Linked DNA regions of Sinobacterium norvegicum. The protein of the gene in region 1 binds, or shares a complex with, the protein of each later gene. Links are inferred from orthologs where the notes say so. Each region holds a gene or a part of one and is shown in the gene's direction. Other genes may lie near its edges. The genes, in order: metK and groL.

Region 1 (6,458 bases):
AGGCTGAGCTTGTGGATAAACGCCGCGAGGGTAATTCGATTTATTACCGTCGCCAGGCACCCGGCGCCCGCGCCTCGTTGCAACTATTACAGCAGCAGTTATTCAGCGATATCGACCACCTGGTTATCGATGCTCAAAGACAGCAGGGCATTGATCAAATTCGCCAGGAACGCAGCCTTAGCAGCCGTCAGTTCTTTGATCAGAACAGCGAAAAATTCCGTGAGCAACAGGATTTGATTGCCCACTACCAACACTATCAAGACAGCGTCCGCCAGCTCGTTTCCAGCCTGCCGCTGCAAAGTGACCAACTGGCCCTGGAAGTTGGCCCCGGCGCCGGCGAATTTTTACCCGAGCTGAGCAAGCGCTTCTCCTCGGTCATCGCCCTCGACAACAGTGCGTCGATGCTCAACACCGCCCGTCAATTGACCGATGGCCAACAACTTAACAATATCGAATTCATTAATGGCGACACGGCCACGGCTCGTGAGCAGCAACTCGCCGTCGACTGCGTTGTCATGAATATGGTGCTGCACCACACCCCTTCACCGGCGGATATCTTCAGCGATATTGCCAGCGTGATGCGCCCCGGTGCCTCACTCATTGTCACCGACCTCTGCAACCACGATCAGGTGTGGGCAAAGGAGTCCTGTGGCGATTTATGGCTCGGTTTCGAGCCGAGCGACTTAACCGACTGGGCCAGCCAGGTGGGCTTGTTAGATGGACAAAACATCTATCTGTCACTGCGCAACGGCTTCCGCATTCAAGTACGACAGTTTTACAAACCATCACCGGCAGCGACAGCGCGCTGTTGATTACAAATAAGATTACTAAGAGCCCCTACTATGTCTGAATACAGCACGTTTACCTCAGAGTCAGTCTCTGAAGGTCACCCCGATAAATTGGCCGACCAGATCTCAGATGCCATTCTAGATTCGATTATCGCCCGCGACCCCTACGCCCGCGTTGCCGTCGAAACTCTGACTAAAACAGGTATGGCCGTGGTTGCCGGTGAACTCACCACCAACTGCTATGTCGATTTAGAAGATACTGTCCGCGATGTCATTACCGGCATCGGCTACAATTCCTCCGACGTGGGCTACGACGGCGCCAGCTGTGCCGTGATCAACGCCATCGGCAAGCAGTCTGTCGACATTGCTCAGGGTGTTGACCGTTCAAAGCCGGAAGATCAAGGTGCCGGTGACCAGGGTTTGATGTTCGGCTATGCCACCAATGAAACCGACACACTGATGCCGGCGGCTGTTTACTACTCTCACCGCCTCGTCGAGCGTCAGGCCAAGCTGCGTAAAGAAGGCGTGCTGCCGTGGTTGCGTCCCGATGCAAAATCTCAGGTGACACTGCGCTATGAAGACGGCAAGCCGGTTGCCATCGACGCGGTCGTGCTCTCTACTCAACACGACCCCAGCATCAGTTTAGAAAACCTGCGCACGGCAATCTTGGACGATATTATCAAGCCTGTACTGCCCGCTGAATTACTGCATGAAGGCACTCAGTACCACATCAACCCCACCGGTGTATTCATCATCGGTGGTCCTGTTGGCGATTGCGGCCTAACCGGCCGTAAAATCATCGTTGACACCTACGGCGGTGCCGCTCGTCACGGCGGCGGCGCATTCTCTGGCAAAGACCCCTCAAAGGTTGATCGTTCAGCGGCCTACGCTGGTCGTTACGTCGCCAAGAACGTCGTTGCCGCAGGCCTTGCCGATCGTTGCGAACTGCAGGTTTCCTACGCCATCGGTGTCGCCGAACCAACATCGATCTCGGTCAACACCTTCGGTACCGGCGTGGTCAGTGATGATGAGTTGATTATTGCCATCCGCAAGGTTTTCGACCTGCGCCCATACGCGATTACCAAGGTGCTCGATCTGCTGCACCCAATGTATCAGCTAACCGCAGCCTATGGTCACTTCGGCCGCGAGCCCTTCGAACACACCTATACCTGGGAAGAGCGTGAAAACGGTAAGACTGTTACCAAGTCTGACACTTTTACTGCCTTCACCTGGGAAAAAACCGACAAAGTCGACGCGCTTAAGGCTGCGTTGGGTAAGTAATTAATTTTTTGCAGCGCTCACCATCCGTGGGTGCCGCCTCTTAAATGTTAAAGGAACCTCTATCATGAGCACCGACTATAAAGTTGCCGATATCAGCCTCGCTGGCTGGGGCCGTAAAGAAATCGAAATCGCCGAAACTGAAATGCCGGCACTGATGGCACTGCGCACCAAATATGCCGCCAGCCAGCCATTGGCCAATGCCAAGATTCTTGGCTGTATCCACATGACGATTCAGACCGCCGTGTTGATCGAAACCCTGGTTGCCCTTGGCGCCGAAGTTCGCTGGTCTTCATGCAACATCTTCTCTACTCAGGATCAGGCTGCCGCTGCCATCGCCGATGCCGGCGTCGCTGTCTACGCTTGGAAAGGCCAGACCGAAGAAGAGTCTTCTTGGTGTATCGAGCAGACCATTCTGAAAGACGGCTCGCCTTGGGACGCCAACATGGTTCTCGATGACGGCGGCGATCTTACCCTGATGTTGCACGACAAGTACCCTGAAGTCCTCAACGACGTACACGGTATTACCGAAGAAACCACCACCGGTGTTCACCGTCTGCTTGAGATGCTGGAAAACGGCACGCTTAAGGTGCCTGCTATCAACGTTAACGACTCTGTTACCAAATCAAAGAACGACAACAAGTACGGCTGTCGTCACTCACTGAACGATGCCATTAAGCGCGGCACCGACCACCTGCTGGCCGGCAAGAAAGCACTGGTTGTCGGTTACGGCGATGTCGGCAAGGGTTCTGCTCAGTCACTGTCTCAGGAAGGCATGATTGTTCGCGTTGCCGAGGTCGATCCCATCTGTGCCATGCAGGCTTGTATGGACGGCTTCGAAGTTTGCTCTCCCTATATCGACGGCGTTAACACCGGTACCCTGGAAGGCATTAACAAGACGTTGCTCGGTTCTACCGACCTTATCGTCACCACCACCGGTAACACCAACGTCTGTGATGCGCAGATGCTGCAATCGTTAAAGAATGGCGCCGTTGTTTGTAACATCGGTCACTTCGATAACGAAATCGACACCGCCTTCATGCGTGCGAACTGGGAATGGGACGAGGTGAAGCCTCAGGTTCACAAGGTATACCGTGACAAGGCCAGCAACGATCACCTGTTGCTGCTGTCTGAAGGTCGTCTGGTTAACCTAGGCAACGCCACGGGTCACCCAAGCCGTATCATGGATGGCTCTTTCGCCAACCAGGTCCTGGCTCAGATCCACCTTTGGGATCTTAAGTTCGCCGACCAAGACGCTGGCACTCAGGCCGAGATGCTGACCGTTGAAGTACTGCCCAAGAAGCTGGACGAAGAAGTTGCCGCCGATATGGTTGCAGGCTTCGCCGGCGTATTGACCAAGCTGACTAAGACCCAGGCCGACTACATCAATGTTGATGTCGATGGTCCGTTCAAGCCAGACAGCTACAAGTACTAATCCAGTATTAGGCTGAAGCGAAACCTCGGTGCCGTGCTGCGGCACCGAGTCGAATACCTAGATGTTAGATTCACAACGAGTGCTAAACTGCGCCTACAATAATGACCACGCCGTTAGCCAATTCGACACAAGCGAAGAGCACCACCATGACTAAGCGATTCAGTTTTGAGTTTTTTCCTCCCAAGACACCTGTCGGCATTGAAAAGCTGCGCCTTGTTCGCGAGCAACTCAATACGCTAAAACCCGATTTTTACTCGGTGACTTACGGTGCCGGTGGCTCTACCCGTGACAATACCATTGGCGTGATCAAAGAAATGCGTGCCGAGGGCATCGACGTCGCCCCCCACCTTTCTTTTGGTGGTGACAGTGAAGAAGAAATGATCGAACTGCTCGACACCTATCGCGAACTCGATGTTAAGCGTCTGGTGGCATTGCGTGGCGACATCCCATCCGGCATGGGTATTGCCCGCATGGTTTACGCCAACGAACTGGTTGAGTTCATCCGAAAGCACAGTGGCGACCACTTCGAAATTGAAGTGGCGGCCTACCCGGAAATTCACCCCGAGGCGAAAAGCTACCAGAGTGACGTGCAGTTCTTAAAGCAAAAATTCGACTGCGGCGCCAACAGCGCCATCACTCAGTACTTTTTTAATCCCGATTCCTATTTCCACTTTATGGAAGAGTGCACCAAGGCAGGTATTACTAACCCGGTTTATGCTGGTGTTATGCCGATTACCAACTTTGCCAACCTGTGTCGTTTCTCGGCCAACTGTGGTGCCGACATCCCGCGCTGGTTAAAACAAAAAATCGAAGGCATGAGTGATGACAGTGCTGGTATTGCTGAATTTGGCGTCGAATTTATCAGTCGTTTAAGCGAGCAACTATTAGCCGGTGGCGCTCCTGGTATACACTTCTATACCATGAACCAGGTCGAGCCGACCCAGGCCATTTGGACCAACCTCGGCATCAACCGCTGACACCATCGCCGCCGATAACCTCGGCGGCTCTGTTGAGTGACTCTATGCGCATCCCCCGTATTTTCTGCTCCATCGATCTCGCTGACCAACAATCACTGACCCTCGATGCGAGTGCCAGCCATCATTTGGCCAAGGTTTTGCGTTTTAAAGCCGGCTATCACATCATCGTTTTTAATGGCCGTGGCCAGCAGGTCGATGCGACAATTGTTGCCATCAGCAAACAAGCGGTGACTGTGCAGACCGATATTGTCAGCCAGCAAGACAACCAAAGCCCGCTGAAAACAGTGTTGGCGATAGCACTGTCCAAGGGCGACCGTTTCGACTGGGTACTGCAAAAGGCCACCGAACTCGGCGTCCATGAGATTTACCCACTATTCAGTGAGCGCAGCGAGGTCAAGCTGAGCGGCGAGCGACTGGAGAAAAAACAACAGGCCTGGCAAAAAATTATTATCTCCGCCTGTGAGCAATGCCAGCGTAATACCCTGCCAATATTGCACCCGGCACAGGCATTAGAGAACTGGGTTCAACAGGCAGATTATGAGGTTAAGCTGGTTCTGCATCATCGCAGTGATCAGGGCTTGGCGGCGGAGCAACCGACCGAGGTGGCACTGTTAATTGGCCCCGAGGGGGGCTTGAGTGAGGCTGAGATCCAACTGGCCGAACAACACGGTTTTGCCGCACTGACACTGGGGCCAAGAGTGCTACGAACAGAGACGGCGCCACTGACAGCGCTGAGTATTTTACAGTACCGCTGGGGCGACTTCTAAGCCTCTGCTGATAGATACACTAGGCAGTGGCCAGCTTCAACTCGGCTAACAACGTTGCTATCTTATCTTCGATAAAGTTTAAATCAGGAATAATAGCCGCTTCGTCATTGACGATAACGCGCTGTGCCTCCGCCGGACCACCAATCACCTCGCTGCTGGCAACCACCTGCTCCTCCGTCAGGCGAAGCAGCTTCGGCGTGCCCTCTGTCAAAACAGCCCAGAACGGAATGTCGCTGTCGGTGCCGTTAACCACTGCGATATGACGCTGATTCTCATCGCCAACGAAGGGCTCATCGTTAATCGCCTCGTAGGAAATCACCGGCACGGACAAGTTACGCCATTGCATCTGGCCGACGTACCACGTCGGCACATCGTCACCGACATCGGTGGCTTGCCGGCTGATGATCTCGGCAACGGTAACGTTGGGCAAGACCAGGTTTTTCCCCTGCACGGGGATCATCAGTATTGCTAATTCAGACGCCGCCTGCGGGCTTTGTATTGCCTTTTTCATATTTTCTAACCTAATTCTTTTACAACTGCGTTAATAAACTTAACCGCTTTTGATGACTGTAATCAGTGCCAGATAACCGTTTACTGTCGGCTAAACTGCTGCGCAAAGGCTTCGGCCAATTGTGTTGGCGGCGCGACAAAGGCGCTGTTGGTCACCGCCAACGCCGCCTCCGGCATGGCGCTGTTGGCACAGCTATCAAAACTTTGTATCCAGACCGTGCCACCGGAGCTTTGCATTACCTCACAGCCCTTGGCACCGTCATCACCCATACCGCTAAAAATAATACAGCCGCTGGCAGTACCATACAACTCCGCCGTTTGACTGACCAGGCAATCGATCGACGGCGAAAACGGACCCGGCCAAGGTTCATCGAGAACGATAACCTGTCCCAGTGGCAACAATTTTAATCGCTGCTCGACCGGCATCAAGCCTATCTCCCCGTGCCTGAGGACATCCCCCGAAGCCAATACCTTGGTAGACATCGTCGTCTTCTTTGACACAGCTTGCTGCAGTGTGTCATTGAATTGAGGGTCGATGTGCTGACCGTAGACAAAAGCAACCGGCAGATCATCTGGCAGCGCCGCCAAAAATTCACACACTGCCTCAGGGCCACCGAGGGAAGCACCCAGCACCCAAACATTAACCGGCCCATTGGCTTGTTGGCTGAGTTGCTGCGCCTTATCCAAGATTGGGTTGACCGCG
Region 2 (6,462 bases), on another replicon or contig:
TGGGAATTCAACGCCAACACCGGTATGAGTTACCCGATTACCGGCAAGATCAGCGCCTCGCTCAGCCTCAGTTATGACTACGATGGCGACCCGCCAGAGACCAAGGAGGCACAGGATGCCGTGTGGTTGCTGGGCTTGGATTACAACTGGTAGGGCGGTACACGAACCACAGACAAAAAAGCCACCGATAATTGCTTATCGGTGGCTTTTTTCGCGCGCTTTATTAGATACGAATACCGCCGTCCATCTCAATAACACGACCGGTAAAGTAGTCGTTCTCAAGAATATAGGCGGCGGTCTTACCAATTTCTTCTGGCTCGCCCAGGCGTCCCATCGGAATCATCGCGGCCATTTTCTCCAGTGCTTCCGGCTTCATTGAGGCAACCATTTCGGTGGCGATAAAGCCCGGCGCAATGGCGGCGGCGCGGATGCCGTAGCGAGACAGCTCTTTGGCCCAGGTAACAGCCATGGCAGCCACACCGGCCTTGGCGGCGGAGTAGTTGGTCTGGCCGAGGTTGCCGGCCTTGGAGACACTGGAGATGTTAATAATACAGCCCTTGGTGCCAAGCTCGATCATCTTGGTCGCCGCCTCGCGACCGCAGAGGAAGACGCCGGTCAGATTGACGTCGATAACTGCCTGCCATTCGGCCAGGCTCATACGCTTGGTGACCTCGCCGTCTTTGGCCTTGACCATTAAGCCGTCGCGAAGTATACCAGCGTTGTTGATCAGGCCGTGGAGGTTGCCCATTTCTTTGACGATGTTATCGAAGGCAGAGATTACCTGATCTTCATCGGCAATATTGGCAATATAGGCGCAGGCATCACCACCGGCATCTTTACACAGTTGAATCGACTCATCTAGGCGCTCTTGGTTGAGGTCGATCAGGGCGATTTTAGCACCCCGGCCAGCAAGGCTGACAGCCATTGAGCGGCCGAGACCTTGTCCGCCGCCGGTAATAGCAATCACTTTATCTTGTAAATCCATGGGGTTACCTGTTGTTAGGTTAGGGGGATAACAATTGTCACTGCGCGATAGCGCTGTTATTTTGGCGTGAATTCTGCCGTATTTGACGAAAAAAGGCAAAACGCGACGGAGATAATGCTCTGCCGTGTTTGGATCGCATTGGTGCTGACGGCGACGATTAGCGACAAGCACGGCGACTCAGATAGGGGTTACTGCTCATAGCGGGGCTTGAAACCCTCTGCTAGTGTCATCATATTATTGTTATCGCCAAATTGATTTGGCCGTATCACCACGTTGAGGCTTTTATATGCGCGCTTTATTTCTGATGTTTATCGTCGTTCCCGTGATTGAGATGTTCTTATTGATTAAGGTCGGCGGTATTATCGGCGCCCTACCAACCATCGGTTTGGTCTTGCTGACGGCCGTCATCGGTTCTTGGCTGCTACGTAAAGAGGGTATCTCGACCCTGGCCAGGGCCAACCATAAAATGCAGAGTGGTCAGCTGCCAGCCAAGGAAATGGCCGAGGGCATCGCCATTGCCGTCGGTGGCGCGCTGTTGCTGACACCGGGTTTTGTCACTGATTTTATTGGTTTTAGCTGTTTAATTCCCGGCATTCGTCGCCCTATTATGGCGATGATGATGAAACGAATGGTCGCCGCTGGCGGTACCGTGTATATGCAAGGGCAGAGCCAGAGCTTCAACCATCAAACCGGGCCATTTGACGCCAACGCATCCCCGCTTGACCGCGACGATCATGATCACGATGTTATCGAGGGTGATTTTCGTCGAGAGAAATAATCGCCCCGGCGATCGTGGTGGCAAAAAACACATTTTTTTTGTCGCCAGCCGTTGAAATTGCGGTTTCCCCCCTCCATATACTTATCCATAAATATTGAGCAGCCCTGTGTGGGGCTGCTAGCCCCTAAAATAGTAACAATGATCAGGCAGTAGCCTTCATCAACATATCTTTGGAGATATAATCAATGAAACTTCGTCCATTACACGACCGTATCGTAGTTCGTCGCAAGGAAGAGGAAGCTTTATCTGCAGGCGGTATCGTGCTTCCGGGTTCAGCGAAAGAAAAGCCAAACCAAGGTGAGGTTGTTGCCGTGGGTAGTGGTGCCTTACTCGACAGCGGTGAAGTCCGCGCTGTAGCCTTGAATGTAGGCGATGTGGTTGTTTTCGGTCCTTACACCGGCAATGCCATCACCATCGAAGGCGAAGAGCTAATCATTATGAGCGAAGCTGATATCTTTGCGGTTATCGAAGCTTAATTTATTGACCCACGCTGGGCCGCAACGATGTTGCCTTTTTGCCGAGCGTTTTAATCTACAGTTTTAAGGAATTTGATCATGGCTAAAGAAGTATTATTCGGTGACGACGCTCGTCAGAAGATGCTAGACGGCGTAAACATCCTGGCTAACGCCGTAAAGACAACCTTGGGGCCAAAGGGCCGTAACGTTGTATTAGACAAAGCCTTCGGCGCCCCTACCGTCACTAAAGACGGTGTCTCTGTGGCCAAGGAAATCGAACTGGCTGATAAGTTCGAAAACATGGGTGCACAGATGGTTAAGTCTGTTGCTTCTCAGGCCTCTGATGTTGCCGGTGACGGTACTACCACAGCGACTGTATTGACTCAGGCGATTGTGAACGAAGGCTTGAAGTCAGTTGCTGCCGGCATGAACCCAATGGATCTTAAACGCGGTATCGACAAAGCCGTTGCCGCTGCTGTTGAACAAATCAAAGCCTCTGCAGAGCCCTGTGCTGATACCGGTGCTATTGCTCAGGTTGGTACTATCTCTGCTAACAGCGATACCCACGTCGGTGAAATCATCGCCGAAGCCATGGGTAAGGTAGGTAAAGAAGGTGTTATCACCGTTGAAGAAGGTAACGGCCTAGAGAACGAACTCGACGTTGTTGAAGGTATGCAGTTCGATCGCGGCTACCTATCACCTTACTTCATCAACAACCAAGAGAGCATGAGCGCCGAGGCTGAAAGCCCGTTCATCCTATTGGTTGACAAGAAAATCTCAAACATCCGTGAGTTGCTACCGATTCTTGAGCAGGTTGCCAAGACTTCACGTCCGCTGGTTATTGTTGCTGAAGATGTTGAAGGCGAAGCGCTGGCAACATTGGTGGTTAACAACATGCGCGGCATCGTAAAAGTTGCAGCTTGTAAGGCACCGGGTTTCGGTGACCGTCGCAAGGCCATGTTGCAAGACATCGCCATCCTAACCGGTGGTACTGTGATCTCTGAAGAGATTGGTCTTGACCTTGAGCAGGCTGGCCTGGAAGTACTGGGTCAAGCTAAGCGTGTGACCATGGACAAAGAAAATACTGTCATTGTTGATGGCGCTGGCGATGCTGCTGCCATTACTGCCCGTGTTAACGAAGTCCGCGTACAAATCGAAGCGACCACTTCTGACTACGACCGCGAAAAGCTGCAAGAGCGTGTTGCCAAGCTGGCCGGTGGTGTTGCTGTGATCAAGGTTGGCGCTGCCACCGAAATCGAAATGAAAGAAAAGAAAGCCCGTGTTGAAGATGCACTACACGCAACCCGCGCTGCTGTTGAAGAGGGTGTTGTTGCCGGTGGTGGTGTTGCACTGGTGCGTGCCGCCGCTGCTATTGCTGGCCTGCAAGGTGATAACGAAGATCAGAACCACGGTATTGCCGCTGCTCTTCGCGCCATGGAAGCGCCACTGCGTCAGATCGTTGCCAACGCCGGTGACGAAGCTGCTGTTGTTCTCGACAAGGTGGCTAACGGCGAAGGTAGCTTCGGTTACAACGCTGGCACCGGTGTCTACGGCAACATGCTAGAAATGGGTATCCTCGATCCAGCCAAGGTAACACGTACTGCATTGCAGGCCGCGGGTTCGGTTGCTGGCCTGATGATTACCACCGAGTGCATGGTGGCTGATGAACCATCTGAAGCTGGTGCTGGCGGTATGCCAGACATGGGCGGCATGGGTGGCATGGGTGGCATGCCAGGCATGATGTAATCCCAGCACTGAATTAAGTGTGAAAAAAACCCGCTTTTTAGCGGGTTTTTTTGTGGCTGGTTTTTGCGCTGACTTCGCTCCGCCCCGCTGCCATGATCGGGCTGCGCGGCTTGTTAGCCGTTTATTTGATTATATACATTCCTTCACTTTCAGGCCGACTTAGTTCAAAACCAAATTTCTCGTATAACGCTGGCACATCAGCCATTAACGTTATATATGCTCCCTTGGGTGCATCACGATCTAGGTAATCCATAATACTCTGCATTATCATTCGACCAAGTCCTTTTCCCTGATAGCTAGGCTCTACAGCAACATCCACAACTTCAAAATTCAGTGCACCATCACCAACGACGCGCCCCATACCTACAGTTTGATTATCAATCGTAATATGAACACCAAAAAGGCTGTTTGGCAAAGCTCGTTTTGCCGCATCATAAGGGCGTGGGGTTAACCCTGAAATATCCCTTAACCGAAGGAAATCATCAACAGAAACTACATTTTCGATTACGTTAAACAAACTCGAACTCCAAAAATTGGTAACGCCCGCCTGACCTGCCTGAGGTCATGTGCAGTCGCTTGTTATATGCCTTCACTTCGAAAGAACACTTTCAGTTAAGTATTTAAGTTGTGCAATAACCATAAGAGTCTTTCCCAAAATGTCGCGGAAGTCAAAATATGATAACTCTTTTGAAATTGTACTTTTATTCCATGCTATAAATTTTTTACGATTTTCTGGATTATTTGTATGCGCAAGATCACCATAAAGAAAACCTTGATAAATATCCCAGTTGGACATTATTTCACCATTGTAAATAAGTGATGAGTCAGAATTCCAATACTTTTTAATCCACGCCTGAATCTCTATTAAGTTTTCCAGCTTAGTTTCGTCCGCCCCAAATTTTTTGAAATGAGAATGTAAATTGTTGACTCGGAAGTTCTCGTTTTTTTGAAAGAATAATCTATGCGTCAAAAGAAATGCATCAAGCTCTTCTTCAGTTGGGCCTATGTAGTCTATTATTTCAGAGCCTATTGTGACCTTATGCTCTTTCTGCATTTTTTTCGACAATGAGCTAGCAATAAGCTTTTCTGCTTTGACAACGAATAACTCAAGAACTTCTTTAGAATGCATAGCTAAACTCTAGCGTTCATATAACGCTTATTCCACTGACTAATCGGTATAACCTGCCATTTGTATATATCCGTTTATGCCCTTATCTCACTGTCATTTCAAGGTATTCCGTCTTCTCGGCGTTATACGGAGAACAGGGCCAATATTACTACTTTTACTGTGTCTATATGCAGTGGTTGCCCCCCGACGCTATCCAAGAGACTAATCGAGTATCCAAAATACTGTGCGCAACCCAGGCCGCGCAGTCGATCATTGCTCTCGACTGTAAAAAGCGCAGCGACAGGAGAGCGGTGTGACTGACGGAGTGGCGTTTGGAGTGACACGCGAAGTGATGATTCGGCATCGCTTGGTTGTGGTATCGGCGGGCGCAGCTGAGGTGATATATTAGGGCTTTATTTACCAGCAAGAGATCCCCCATGGTCAACAAACCCGTCGCCGAAGCCTGCCTGCGTAACCAGCAGCCGATTGCCGAGATTTTGCAGCAGTATCTTGGTGATCAGCGCTGCTTATTAGAAATCGGCAGTGGCACCGGGCAGCATGCGGTTTACTGTGCCGAGCGCCTGCCACAGTTGCAGTGGCAGCCGACGGAGCTGGCCGGCAATATTGCCGGTATCGATCTGTGGCGTCGGGATGCCGGGCTCGATAATATACTGCCACCGCTAATCCTCGATCTCGACCAGCCCTGGCCGCAGGTGGCGGCGGACAATATCTTTACCGCCAACACCGTGCACTTTGTGTCGCAGGCCAGTGTCGATAATTTGTTTGCCCAGGCCGGCCAGCGTTTGCCGGTGAAAGGCCTGCTGATGATTTATGGCCCGTTTAACCAGGGGCATCAATACACCAGCGAGGGAAATCGGGGGTTGGATCAGTGGCTGAAAACCTCGGTTAACCCGCAGGCAGGCATCAAGGATATCGGCGATATTACCACGCTGGCGGCGGTGAATAACCTTACTCTGATCGCCCGTCACACCATGCCGGCGAACAACTTGATGCTGGTGTTTCGTCGTTAATTGCGAGTTGACGGTGATTACTTGTTGCTAACCTACCTGCAGGTAAGTTAGGATTCTCTTCATGCAAACCAGACCTCACAACCGCAAACAGCAGATAGTTGAACTCGGCATCGATCTTCTACAGACCCATGGCTTCGAGAATTTCAGCTATCAAGACCTGTCCCGCCAACTGGGTATTACCAAGGCGAGTATTCATCACCACTTCCCCAAGAAATCTGATTTGGGCGTGGCGCTGTGTGAGGCGATTCAACAGTGGCATGAGCACCAATATCGACAGGTACGCAGTATGCAGGGTGGTGCGCTGGATAAGCTGCGTCATTATCTTGCTCGGTTGCAGCAATATGTCGCCGACGAGGGAA

The links.
Region 2: the proteins of metK (region 1) and groL are in contact, whole or in part, in a cryo-EM structure (PDB 8P4O), measured with the Escherichia coli proteins. The link is inferred for Sinobacterium norvegicum from one-to-one orthologs.

The regions. Positions count from the first base shown.
Region 1 is NZ_CAKLPX010000004.1:131,981-138,438, forward strand. Bases 1-2,955 are described here. They hold metK (methionine adenosyltransferase), read left to right. Parts: upstream 1-842; coding sequence 843-2,069; downstream 2,070-2,955. Other genes in these bases: L9P87_RS15170 (ArsR/SmtB family transcription factor), read left to right, coding at 1-812; ahcY (adenosylhomocysteinase), read left to right, coding at 2,134-2,955. Also shown: more of ahcY, read left to right, coding at 2,956-3,501; metF (methylenetetrahydrofolate reductase [NAD(P)H]), read left to right, coding at 3,648-4,478; L9P87_RS15190 (16S rRNA (uracil(1498)-N(3))-methyltransferase), read left to right, coding at 4,523-5,245; L9P87_RS15195 (chemotaxis protein CheW), read right to left, coding at 5,265-5,756; L9P87_RS15200 (chemotaxis protein CheB), read right to left, coding at 5,837-6,458. UniProt on the Escherichia coli protein: Catalyzes the formation of S-adenosylmethionine (AdoMet) from methionine and ATP.
Region 2 is NZ_CAKLPX010000003.1:132,310-138,771, forward strand. Bases 1,681-4,639 are described here. They hold groL (chaperonin GroEL), read left to right. Parts: upstream 1,681-2,314; coding sequence 2,315-3,964; downstream 3,965-4,639. Other genes in these bases: L9P87_RS12505 (FxsA family protein), read left to right, coding at 1,681-1,763; L9P87_RS12510 (co-chaperone GroES), read left to right, coding at 1,949-2,239; L9P87_RS12520 (GNAT family N-acetyltransferase), read right to left, coding at 4,086-4,481; L9P87_RS12525 (hypothetical protein), read right to left, coding at 4,554-4,639. In the rest of the region: L9P87_RS12495 (DUF481 domain-containing protein), read left to right, coding at 1-153; L9P87_RS12500 (SDR family oxidoreductase), read right to left, coding at 224-985; more of L9P87_RS12505, read left to right, coding at 1,272-1,680; more of L9P87_RS12525, read right to left, coding at 4,640-5,093; L9P87_RS12530 (DUF938 domain-containing protein), read left to right, coding at 5,510-6,103; L9P87_RS12535 (TetR/AcrR family transcriptional regulator), read left to right, coding at 6,165-6,462.